One region of the Variovorax sp. CCNWLW186 genome, then DNA from elsewhere that is predicted to be linked to it. Evidence: riboswitches for the same ligand, from Rfam matches in the RefSeq annotation. Region 1 holds a riboswitch; the other holds the start of a gene.
What was found. A riboswitch is a leader RNA that binds a small molecule or an ion and turns the genes downstream of it on or off. The one in region 1 is predicted to bind glycine.
Positions count from the first base shown of each region.

Region 2: another riboswitch for glycine. It lies ahead of V9K97_RS24695 (D-amino acid dehydrogenase); the one in region 1 lies ahead of gcvT (glycine cleavage system aminomethyltransferase GcvT).

Region 1 is NZ_JBBCBO010000006.1:16,731-22,590, reverse strand. Features, by position in the region: gene denD (D-erythronate dehydrogenase) at 1-649, shown strand, start outside; gene V9K97_RS09320 (TRAP transporter substrate-binding protein) at 722-1,693, shown strand; gene V9K97_RS09315 (TRAP transporter small permease) at 1,781-2,275, shown strand; gene V9K97_RS09310 (TRAP transporter large permease) at 2,272-3,549, shown strand; gene V9K97_RS09305 (hypothetical protein) at 3,698-4,261, shown strand; glycine riboswitch at 4,284-4,374, shown strand; glycine riboswitch at 4,387-4,498, shown strand; gene gcvT (glycine cleavage system aminomethyltransferase GcvT) at 4,544-5,722, shown strand; gene gcvH (glycine cleavage system protein GcvH) at 5,773-5,860, shown strand, end outside.
Region 2 is NZ_JBBCBO010000029.1:11,270-17,129, reverse strand. Features, by position in the region: gene V9K97_RS24720 (class I SAM-dependent methyltransferase) at 1-18, opposite strand, end outside; gene rfbC (dTDP-4-dehydrorhamnose 3,5-epimerase) at 112-663, opposite strand; gene rfbA (glucose-1-phosphate thymidylyltransferase RfbA) at 660-1,559, opposite strand; gene rfbD (dTDP-4-dehydrorhamnose reductase) at 1,606-2,496, opposite strand; gene rfbB (dTDP-glucose 4,6-dehydratase) at 2,493-3,575, opposite strand; glycine riboswitch at 3,669-3,768, shown strand; glycine riboswitch at 3,803-3,908, shown strand; gene V9K97_RS24695 (D-amino acid dehydrogenase) at 3,999-5,300, shown strand; gene V9K97_RS24690 (FIST signal transduction protein) at 5,318-5,860, opposite strand, start outside.

The DNA.
Region 1 (5,860 bases):
GGTGGTGTTTGCCAGCTCGCTCGCGGTGTTCGGCGATTCACCCGAGCAGCCGCTGCCGCCGGTGATCGAAGACCACACGCTGCCCACGCCGCAGACCAGCTACGGCATCCAGAAATTCATCGGCGAGCAGCTGGTGGCCGACTACACGCGCAAGGGCTTCATCCGCGGGCGCAGCGTGCGCCTGATGACCGTGAGCGTGCGCCCCGGCAAGCCCAACGGCGCGGCATCGGGCTTTTTCAGCGGCATGATCCGCGAGCCGCTCGCGGGCATTCGCGCCGCCTGCCCGGTGCCTGACGAAACACCCGTGGCCATCGCGTCGCCGGCCCGCACCGTCGAAGGCATCATCCGGGCGGCGGAGGCAAGCGACGCCGACTGGGGCCCGCGCACCGCACTGAACCTGCCTTCGCTTTCCACCACGGTGGGTGAAATGGCGGCCGCGCTCGAACGCGTGGCCGGCAAGGCAGCCACCGCCCTGCTCGACCGCACACCCGATCCGGCCATCCAGCGCATCGTGAAAACCTGGCCCGGACGCATCGAAACCGCCCGCGCCAAACGCCTGGGGCTTTCGGCGGACGCCGATTTCGAAGTAGTTATTCGTGACTACGTCCGTGAAAATCCCGACGCGGTGAAGCTCCCTGTTACGGCATAGTCGGCGGCTGCCCGCGGAGTTCTCTTGGTTCCCGCCTTTTCTTCGCGACTTCTTTTCTCTGGAGACAACACAATGAAATTGACCCGACTGGCCGCCGGCCTGGTTCTGGGCATGGGCATGGCGTGCGCCGCCTTCGCGCAGACCACCATGAAGATCAGCATTTCGACCGCGCAGAACTCGCACCAGGGCGTGGCGATCGACGTCTTTGCCAAGGAAGTCGAAAAGCGCACCGGGGGCCGCTACAAGGTTCAGACCTTCTACAACGGCTCATTGGGCGGCGAGCGCGAGTCGATCGAGGCCGTGCAGCTGGGCACCCAGGAACTGGCGCTCTCCTCCACCGGGCCGGTGCCCAATTTCGTGCCGGAGACCAAGATCCTTGACGTGCCGTTCCTGTTCCGCGACAAGGCCCACGCGCGCGCCGTGCTCGACAGCCCCATCGGCCAGGACCTGCTGACCAAGTTCGACGCCAAGGGCTTCAAGGCGCTGGCATGGGCCGAGAACGGCTTCCGCCACATGACCAACAGCAAGCGCGACGTGAAGGCGCCGGAAGACCTCAAGGGCCTGAAGATGCGCACCATGGAAAACCCGGTGCACATTGCGGCCTACAAGACCTTCGGCATCGTCACCACGCCCATGGCTTTCCCCGAAGTGTTCACCGCCTTGCAGCAGGGTACGGTCGACGGCCAGGAAAACCCGCTGTCGGTCATCATCGCGGCCAAGTTCGACCAGGTGCAAAAGCACCTGTCGCTTACCGGGCACGTCTACTCGCCTTGCATCTTCGTGATGAACAAGGCAGCGTTCGACAAGCTGAGCGCGGCCGACAAGCAGGCCTTCCTCGAGGCCGCCAAGGAAGGCACCAAGGCCAACCGCGCGCGCGTGGACGAAGACGATGCCAAGGGCGTGGCCGACCTGCGCGCCAAGGGCATGACCGTGATCGACAACGTCGACAAGACCAAGTTCGTCGCCGCGCTGGCGCCGGTGAATGCCCAGTTCGAAAAGGACTTCGGCAAGGCCAACCTCGACAAGATCCGCGACTTCAAGTGATTTTCATGATGCTATCTTTTAGATAGCATCGGGCGCCCGCTCAGTTCCATCTGGCGGGCTTTTTTGTTTTCAACATCACGACTGCAGATGAAAGAAAAATTTCTCGGCATCGAGCGCTGGACCACCGGCTTCTCGATGATTGCCGCCTGCGTGATGCTGGTCATCGCCTCGGGGTTGGGCGTGTTCCAGATCGTCACGCGCTTCGTGCTCGAGCAACCGGCCGAATGGAGCGAGATCCTGATCCGCATGAGCCTGATCTGGATGGTGTTCCTCGGCATTCCGATGGCATTCCGGCAAGGCGCGATGGTGAGCGTGGACGTGCTCTACCGCTGGAGCCCGCCGCGCGTCAAGCGCGTGCTAGACGCCGCGGTCAGCATCGCGGCACTGGCGCTGATGCTGGTCATTCTGTGGTGGGGCTGGGATTACGCCATGCGCGGGCGCGTGCAATCGATGGCCGGGCTCGAAAGCGTGTCGATGATGTGGTCGTACCTGGCGCTGCCGGTCGGTTCCGTTTTTTGCCTGTTCGGCATCGTTGGTAATTTTCTCGATCCCAAGCGGCTCGAACTGGAGACCGCGCAATGACCCCCGTGATGGTTGCAACGATGGTGCTGTGTTTTGCACTGTCGGTTTCAGTGGCGGTGTCCATCGGGCTCGCATCGATCCTGGGTATCCAGGTGGCCAACGTGAACATGCTCATCTCCGTGAAGGAGATGTTCAATTCGATCAACAAGTTTCCGCTGGCGGCCATTCCGTTCTTCATCCTGGCCGGCAACCTGATGGAAACCGGCGGCATCTCGCGCCGGCTGGTCGAATTTGCCAAGAGCATCGTAGGCGGCGTGCAGGGCGGCTTGCCCATGACCTGCGTGCTCACCTGCATGATCTTTGCGGCGGTGTCGGGCTCTTCGGTGGCCACCACCTTTGCCATCGGCGCCATCCTGATTCCGGCGCTCATCAAGCACGGCTACCCCACCGCGTACGCGGCGGCGCTTCAGGCCACCAGCGCCGAGCTGGGCGTGATCATTCCGCCTTCCATTCCGATGATTCTGTACGGCGTGAGCGCCGAAGTGTCCATCGGCGAGCTGTTCATTGCGGGCTTCGGCCCCGGCATTCTCATCAGCCTGGCGCTGATGCTGTTCGTCTGGGTGTATTGCAAGTGGAAGGGCTGGGGCAAGAACGACGGCGACGGCCGCATGTCCTTCGGCAAGGCGACCTGGCAGGCCGGCTGGGCACTGCTGATGCCGGTGATCATCCTGGGCGGCATCTACGGCGGCATCTTTACCCCCACCGAGGCTTCGGCGGTGGCGGTGTTCTATGCGCTGGTGGTCGGCATGGTGATCTACCGGGAGATCAAGCTCAAGGACCTGTACCTCATCCTGCGCAAGTCGGTGCTGTCGTCGGCGGTGATCATGTTCATCATCGCCAACGCGGGCCTGTTCGCCTTCCTGATCACGCGCGCGGGCGTGCCCGACGCCATTGGCCATTGGCTGCAGGAGGTGCTGAAGTCGCCGACCATGTTCCTTTTGGGCGTGAACGCTGCGCTCTTCGTCATCGGCATGTTCATCGAGACCAGCGCGGCCATCATCGTGCTCGCGCCCATCCTGGCGCCTGTGGCGGTGCATTTCGGCGTCGACCCGGTGCACTTCGGGCTCATCATGGTGGTGAACCTCGCGCTCGGCATGATCACCCCGCCCTTCGGCGTGAACCTGTTCGCGGCGTGCACGGTGGCCCGCATCTCGCTCGACCGGATCGTGAAGTACCTCATTCCCTTCGTGCTGGTGATCCTGGCCTGCCTGATGGTGATTACCTACGTGCCGTGGATATCGCTCGCGCTGCGCGACCTGGTGTACGCCAAGTAGCAGGCGACGGGAAAACCAGATTTAAAAAGGGCAGCCTTCGCGGGCTGCCCTTTTTTATGCGGCAAATGCCCCTGTAAGGAAAACGTTTCACAAAGATGTCACCAGCCCCAACGATGCTGCAGCCTTCGATTCCGAAAGCTGTGGCGCCATGTTTCCCACCAAGACCGACAAGGCACGCGACGAACTGCAAGGCGGGCAGCGCACGCTCAGCCAGCGCGAGCGCGCGTTGCTGCTGATGGCCGACGGCCGGCGTTCGCTGACCGACTTCAGCCCACTGTTCGCAAGCCGCGACGAAGCCGAACAGACGCTGCGGGCGCTCATGAACCGTGGGTACCTGCACGACGCGCAGGTCGCCGAGCCCAAAGCCGCCCTACCCGTTTCGGCGGGCCCGGCACACACGCCGATTCCGGCTCCTGCGGCGGAGCCCATCCGTGTAGAGACCTCGACCGACAACTTCGACGGCAAACGTTCCCTGGCCACCACGCGCATGTTCCTGTTCGACATCTGCGAGCGCATGTTCGTGCGGCGCGATCCCAAGTTTGCGCTGCAGATGCGCGATGCGCTACGCGAAGCCCGCGACCGCGACGCCATGCTGACGATTGCCGCGCTGATGCTCAATGAAGTCGAGAAAGCCGCAGGCGCCGAGCGGGCCGAATCGCTGCGCGAGCGTATCGAAAGGTTGCTGCCGCCCGCTTCGGAAACCGTGCACTGAGGCCTTCCGCGATCCACTACACTTCAAAGGGTCAGGAGAGAGCTTCGCCACGCGAGGCCGCCGAAGGCGCAGGGGTTTCCCGAACGCTCAGGCAAAAGGACTGACAAGGCGCTGGCGCATGCCGGCGTTTCCTTGCTGGAGAGAGGCCGTTGCATCTTGACGATGCGGCGGCCCACCGAAGGAGCAAACCCCGATCGTGGGGCGAATCTCTCAGGTAAAGCGGACAGCAGGGGTGGCCCATGGCTTGCGCCATGGAATTCGACTGCCCCTTTGGAGTGCCCCGTGGCCGCTTCCGCTTCATCATCATCCGACGCCCCATTGCTCAAGACGCCCCTGCACGACCTGCATGTGGAACTGGGTGCCCGCATGGTGCCGTTTGCCGGCTATTCCATGCCCGTGCAATACCCGGCCGGCCTCATGGCCGAGCACAAGCACACGCGCGACGCGGCCGGCCTGTTCGACATTTCCCACATGGGCCAGCTGCGCCTGGTGGGGCCCGATGCCGCCGCCGCATTCGAGACCCTCATGCCGGTCGACGTGATCGACCTGGCGCCCGGCAAGCAGCGCTACGGGCTGCTGCTGAACGACGAAGGCGGCATCCTCGACGACCTGATGTTCTTCAACGAAGGGCACGGCTCGATCTTCGTGATCGTGAACGGCGCCTGCAAGGTGGCCGACCTCGCCCATATCCAGCAGAAGATCGGCGCCCGCTGCGACGTGCAGCCCATGCCCGACCATGCGCTGCTCGCGCTGCAGGGCCCGCAGGCCGCCACGGTGCTGGCCCGCTTGTCGCCCGGCATCGAGCGCTTTGTGTTCATGACCGGCGGCGCGGTGCAGATCGGCGGCATTCCGGCCTTTGCCACGCGCAGCGGCTACACGGGCGAAGACGGCTTCGAGATTTCGGTGGCCGGCAAGGATGCCGACGCCCTCGCCCGCTTGCTGCTGGCGCAGCCCGAGGTCAAGCCCATCGGCCTGGGCGCGCGCAATTCGCTACGGCTCGAAGCCGGGCTCTGCCTGTACGGCAACGACATCGACACCACCACCACGCCAGTCGAGGCCTCGCTCAACTGGGCGATCCAGAAGGTGCGCCGCACGGGCGGCGCGCGCGAAGGCGGCTTTCCGGGTGCGGCCAAGGTGCTGGCGCAACTGGCCGCCGCTACGGCCGGCGCCGCGGGCCGCACCGACCACGACACCCTGAAGCGCAAGCGCGTCGGCCTTGTGGCGCTGGAACGCGTTCCGGTACGCGACGGCACGCTCCTGCAATCTTTCGAAGGCCGGGACATCGGCATTGTGACCAGCGGCCTGCTCGGCCCGACGGCCGATCGCCCGGTTGCCATGGGCTACGTGGCCACCGCGTTTTCAGAGCCTGGCACGCGCGTGCAGGCGATCGTGCGCGGCAAGCCGGTGCCGATGGAAGTCTCGACCCTGCCTTTCGTGCCGACGCGCTACTACCGCGGCTAGGCTCTGCGCTGCCTGAATCAGATCATTTTTTCCACGAGGAGTTTTTCACCATGAGCATCAAGTACACCAAGGACCACGAATGGGTCTCGGCCGAAGGCGACGCAGCCACTGTCGGCATTACCGTGCACGCGCAGGATG
Region 2 (5,860 bases), on a different contig from region 1:
GAAATCAAGCTCAGACATAATCTCTCATTCGTTTTCGTGGATATCGCACGTGTTCAGTTGCATCCGACGTGTGGCCGTCCCAGCGGCCACCTACTAATGTCGTACGCTGCATTACGCAGCGAATATCTCGGCCTGATGCAGTGCCGTTCCCGCGGCATCCTTCGATGAGAGCATTGGCTCAATCGCGATATTGGGCCAAGCGATAGCAATGTCCTTGTCGTTCCATGTAATGCATCGCTCATGCGCCGGCGCGTAGTAGTCGGTCGTCTTGTAGAGGAAATCCGCGCTGTCGCTGAGAACAAGAAAGCCGTGCGCAAAACCGGGAGGCACCCACAACTGCCTGTGGTTGTCCTCGCTGAGCTCCTCGCCCACCCATTTACCGAAGGTCGGCGATGACTTGCGAATATCCACGGCCACGTCAAACACGGCGCCTCGCACCACACGCACCAGCTTTCCTTGCGGCTGCTGGATCTGATAATGCAGCCCCCGCAGCACGCCTTTGGCAGAGCGCGAATGGTTGTCCTGCACGAACTCTATATGCCGTCCGACCGCCTCGTCGAAAGCCTTGCTGTTGAAGCTCTCGTAGAAGAATCCGCGCGCATCACCGAACACCTTGGGTTCGATGACGAGCACGTCGGGGATCGCGGTTGGCGTCGCCTTCATGAGCGCACCTCCTCGGCCAGCAGATGATTCAGATATTTGCCGTAGCCATTTTTCTGCAATGGCGCGGCGAGCTTTACCAACTGCTCCCGGTCGATGAACCCATTGCGCCAGGCGATCTCTTCAGGGCACGCGATTTTCAGCCCCTGCCGATGCTCGAGCGTTGCGATGAACTGCCCTGCTTCGAGCAAGCTCTCGTGCGTGCCGGTATCCAGCCACGCATAGCCGCGCTGCATGATCTGCACGTTGAGTTGATCGAGGTCCAGGTAGGCCTGGTTGACCGCGGTAATTTCCAGCTCGCCGCGCGCGCTGGGCTTCACGGCCTTGGCGATGTCGACGACCTGGTTGTCGTAGAAATAAAGGCCCGTCACGGCGTAGCTGCTCTTGGGCTTGGCCGGTTTTTCTTCGATGCTGCTGGCCTTGCCTTGTGCATCAAAGGCCACAACGCCGTAGCGCTCTGGGTCGTGCACGTGATAGGCGAACACCGTGGCGCCCGCCGATTTCGCATCGGCATCGGCCAGCAGGTGCGCAAAGTCGTGGCCATAGAAGATGTTGTCGCCCAGCACCAGCGCGCTCGGCGAATTGCCGACGAACTTGTCGCCGATGATGAAGGCCTGCGCGAGCCCGTCGGGACTGGGCTGCACCGCGTACTGCAAGTTGATGCCCCATTGGCTGCCGTCGCCCAGCAGCTGCTGGAAGCGCGGGGTGTCCTGCGGCGTGCTGATGATCAGGATGTCGCGCATGCCGCCGAGCATCAGCGTGCTGAGCGGGTAATAGATCATCGGCTTGTCGTACACCGGCAACAGCTGTTTGCTGAGCGCGAGCGTGGCGGGATGCAGCCGGGTGCCCGAGCCGCCGGCCAGGATGATGCCCTTGCGTTGCGTGGTCTTCGTGGTCATCGTTGTATTTCTTTCTTGCTTTCTCTGCTTACTAGGCAACGCGCGTTTAAAGGGTCTCGCGCAGCATGCGGGCGACGCCTTGTTGCCAGTGCGGCAGCACCAGGCCAAAGGTGGATTGCAGCTTGCGCGTATCGAGGCGCGAATTGGCCGGCCGCGTAGCGGGCGTGGGGAAGGCACTCGTGGGTACGGCTTCGACCTGTTCGGGGCCGGCCTTGAGCTCTACGCCGGCTTGGCGCGCCTGCCCAAGCACAAAGCGTGCATAGCCGCACCAGGTGGTCTCGCCGCCGGCCACCGCGTGATACAGGCCGGCTTTGGAAGGGTCTTGCAAAGTGGCACGAATCGCATGCGCCGTGACATCGGCCAGCAGTTCGGCACCTGTCGGGGCGCCAAATTGGTCGTCGATGACGGTCAGCTTGTCGCGCTCCTTGGCAAGCCGCAACATGGTCTTGGCGAAGTTGCCGCCGCGCGCGGCAAACACCCAGCTGGTGCGAAAGATCAGGTGCTTGGCGCAGTGCTTGGCCACCAACTGTTCGCCTTCGAGCTTGGTGCGGCCATACACACTGAGTGGGCCGGTGGCATCGTCTTCTTGCCAAGGCTTGCTGCCGCTGCCATCGAACACGTAGTCGGTGGAGTAATGCACCATGAGTGCACCGATCTGCCCGGCGGCTTCGGCCACCACGCCGGGCGAAGTGGCGTTGAGCTTGCGCGCGAAGTCGGGCTCGCTCTCGGCTTTGTCCACGGCCGTGTGAGCCGCGGCATTGACGATCACGTCAGGCCGCACCTTGAGCACAGTCTCGGCCAACTGGTCGGGACGGCTGAAGTCGGCGTTGAAGTCGGTGCTGTCGAAATCGAGCGCCACCAGTTCGCCCAGCGGCGCGAGGCTGCGCTGCAACTCCCAGCCGACCTGTCCGCCCTTGCCCAGCAGCAGCAGCTTCATGCGGTGGCCTTGGCCGCGGGTGCGGCGTCGTATTGCTTCTCGACCCATGCGCGGTACGCGCCGCTTTGCACGTTGCGCACCCATTCGGCGTTCGCGAGGTACCACTCGACGGTCTTGCGGATGCCGGTGTCGAAGGTTTCGGCGGGCTTCCAGCCCAGCTCACGCTCCAGCTTGCGTGCATCGATCGCGTAGCGCCGGTCGTGGCCGGGGCGATCGGTAACGTAGCTGATCTGTTCCTTGTACGGTTTGCCATCGGCGCGCGGGCGCAGTTCGTCGAGCAGCGCGCACACGGTGTTCACGATCTCGATGTTGGGCTTCTCGTTCCAGCCACCGACGTTGTACGTCTCGCCGAGCTTGCCGGCCTCGAGCACGCGGCGAATGGCGCTGCAGTGGTCCTTCACATAGAGCCAGTCGCGCACCTGCATGCCGTCGCCGTACACCGGCAAGGGCTTGCCAGCCAGGGCGTTGACGATCATCAGGGGGATGAGCTTCTCGGGGAAGTGGAACGGCCCGTAGTTGTTGGAGCAGTTGGTGGTGACCACCGGCAGGCCGTAGGTGTGGTGCCAGGCGCGCACGAGATGGTCGCTGGCGGCCTTGCTGGCTGAGTAGGGGCTGTTGGGCTCGTACTTGTTCTCTTCGGTAAAGGCGGGATCGGTCTTGGAAAGTGAGCCGTAGACCTCGTCAGTCGACACGTGAAGGAAGCGGAAGGCAGACTTTTGCTCAGCCGGCAGTGCGCTCCAGTAGCCGCGCACCGACTCGAGCAGGCGAAAGGTGCCGAGCACGTTGGTTTGCACGAAGTCTTCGGGGCCATGGATAGAGCGATCCACGTGCGATTCCGCGGCAAAATTCACGATAGCGCGTGGCTTGTGCTCGGCCAACAGGCGATCGACCAAAGCGCTGTCGCCGATGTCGCCCTGCACGAAGATGTGGTTCGGGTTGCCCTTGAGCGAGGCGAGCGTCTCAAGGTTGCCCGCATAGGTCAGCTTGTCGAGATTCACGATGGGCTCGTCGCTCTGCGCCAGCCAGTCGAGTACGAAGTTGGCGCCAATGAAGCCCGCGCCGCCGGTTACCAGGATCATGAGTCTCCCCGAAGTTTCGAATCAATGACAATTATCCCATTGGTCGAATTGTCAAAAATCCATGGTCGGCTCTTCGCGGTCCCAGCCTACAATGGCGTTAATGCAGGAGAGCGAGTAGTTCTTTTTACTACTCCACCGAAGGCGCAAACTCCCATAAACGCTCAGGTCGGCCGAACGAAACCGTTGAAGTTCTTTCAAAGAGTTTCGTGGCATGTACTGCACCAACTGACACGCCGTCTGGAGAGCCATCACCTTGCGTGATGCACCGAAGGAGCAAACCCGTTGCGGGCGCAACGGGTGAATCTCTCAGGTACCGAGGACAGGGGGAGCGGCAACTTGGACGGCGGTCGTCCGGTTGCTTGCTATTTATTCGATAGCAACCTCGCCCGCGGTTCAAGCGCTTCAACCTCAAAGGTACTTGAAATGCGCGTGATCGTTCTTGGCGCCGGCTTGCTCGGCGTGACCTCGGCTTACTACCTCCAGCAACTCGGCCACGAAGTAACCGTCATCGACCGGCAGGCCACCCCCGCCGCCGAGACCAGTTTTGCCAACGGCGGGCAGATCTCCGTCAGCCATGCCGAACCCTGGGCCAATCCGAGCGCACCGCTCAAGGTGCTGCAGTGGTTGGGCAAGGAAGACGCCCCGCTGCTCTTTCGCATTCGCGCGGACATGCGCCAATGGCTCTGGGGCTTGCAGTTCCTGCGCGAATGCACCCCCGGCCGCACGAAGCACAACATCGAGCAGATCGTGCGCCTGGGCACCTACAGCCGCGAAGTGCTGCAGCAATTGCGGCGCGACACCGGCATCGCCTACGACCAGCGCACGCAAGGCATCCTGCACTTCTATACGACGCAGAAAGAGTTCGACAGCGCTCTTGCGCCCGCCGAGCAGATGCGCGCACTCGGCTGCGAACGGCAAGTCATCTCCGCGGATGAGGCAGTGAAGATCGAGCCCGCCCTGGCCCACATCCGTCCGCAATTGGCCGGCGCCACTTACACGGCAGAAGACGAATCCGGCGACGCCAACCTCTTCGCACGCGAAATGGCACGCCTTGCGACAGCAGCCGGCGTGAAGTTCCTCATGAGCCACACGGTGACTGCGCTGCGCGAAGCGGGCGGCAGCATCGACCACGTGGAAGCTACCGACAGCGAAGGCCGCTTCCAACGCATTCGCGGCGACGCCTTCGTGCTTGCGATGGGCTCATTGAGTCCGCTGTATGCCGCGCCGCTGGGCATTCGCCTGCCGATCTATCCGGCCAAAGGCTATTCGGTCACGCTGCCAGTCAAAGACGCGACGAAGGCGCACCAGGTTTCGCTGACCGACGACGAGTTCAAGCTGGTGTTCTCGCGCTATACGTCGGCCTCCGGCGACCGCCTGCGCATTGCCGGCACGGCCGAGCTCAATGGCTACGACCGCGACTTGAACCGCGTGCGCTGCGAAGCGATCGTGCGGCGCGTTGAACAGCTCTTCCCCGGCGCCGGCGACACCACGCAGGCGCAGTTCTGGACCGGCCTGCGCCCCGCGACGCCGAGCAATGTGCCTTTGATCGGCAAGACGAAGCTGCCCAACCTGTACCTGAACACCGGGCACGGCACGCTCGGCTGGACGCATGCGTGCGGCTCGGGCAAGTCGGTGGCGCGGATCGTGAGCGGGCTTGCACCCGAAGTCGATTTTGCGTTTGCCGGCATGCCTACGCCAGCAGCGCGCCTGCTCCAGCCGGCCTGATCTGGCCGTGGCGGCGGTCAGTCGTTGCCGGTAAACACCGTCAACACCCCCGTATACCCATACAAGTGGTGCCGGGCAATCTCCCCCGCCGCAAAGAAACCGACCAGCGGCACGTCGCCCAGCGCGTGCCGCACGATCTGCAACTCGGCGCCCGGTGCGCCGAAGTGTGGCCCGCCGCGCCCCGAGCAGCTCACGTACACGGCACCGGCAATGCGGCGCGCCGGGTGCGGCGCTGCTTCGGCCTCCCCGGCCGCCACCGCGCGCGCGGTGGCCAGGGTCTGTTCTTCGGGCTCCAGTTCTTCGCGGATTTCCGCGCAGATGCGCATCAGGTCGGCGCGCGCGGCCTGTGCATTGCGCCGGCAGAAGGTCAGGCGCATGCCGGCCTCGGCCACATCGGCAATGGCGATGCCGCGCCGCGTCGGATCCAGGCCGATGATGTGGCGCACCAGCACGTCGGCGCCCAGGTCGCCGGTGCGGCGGATGCCGTCGCTGCCCGCATCGGCCAGGCCCACCAGGGTGGCGCGCACGGCGTCGATGGCTTCCTGCGGGCGCTCGAGCGA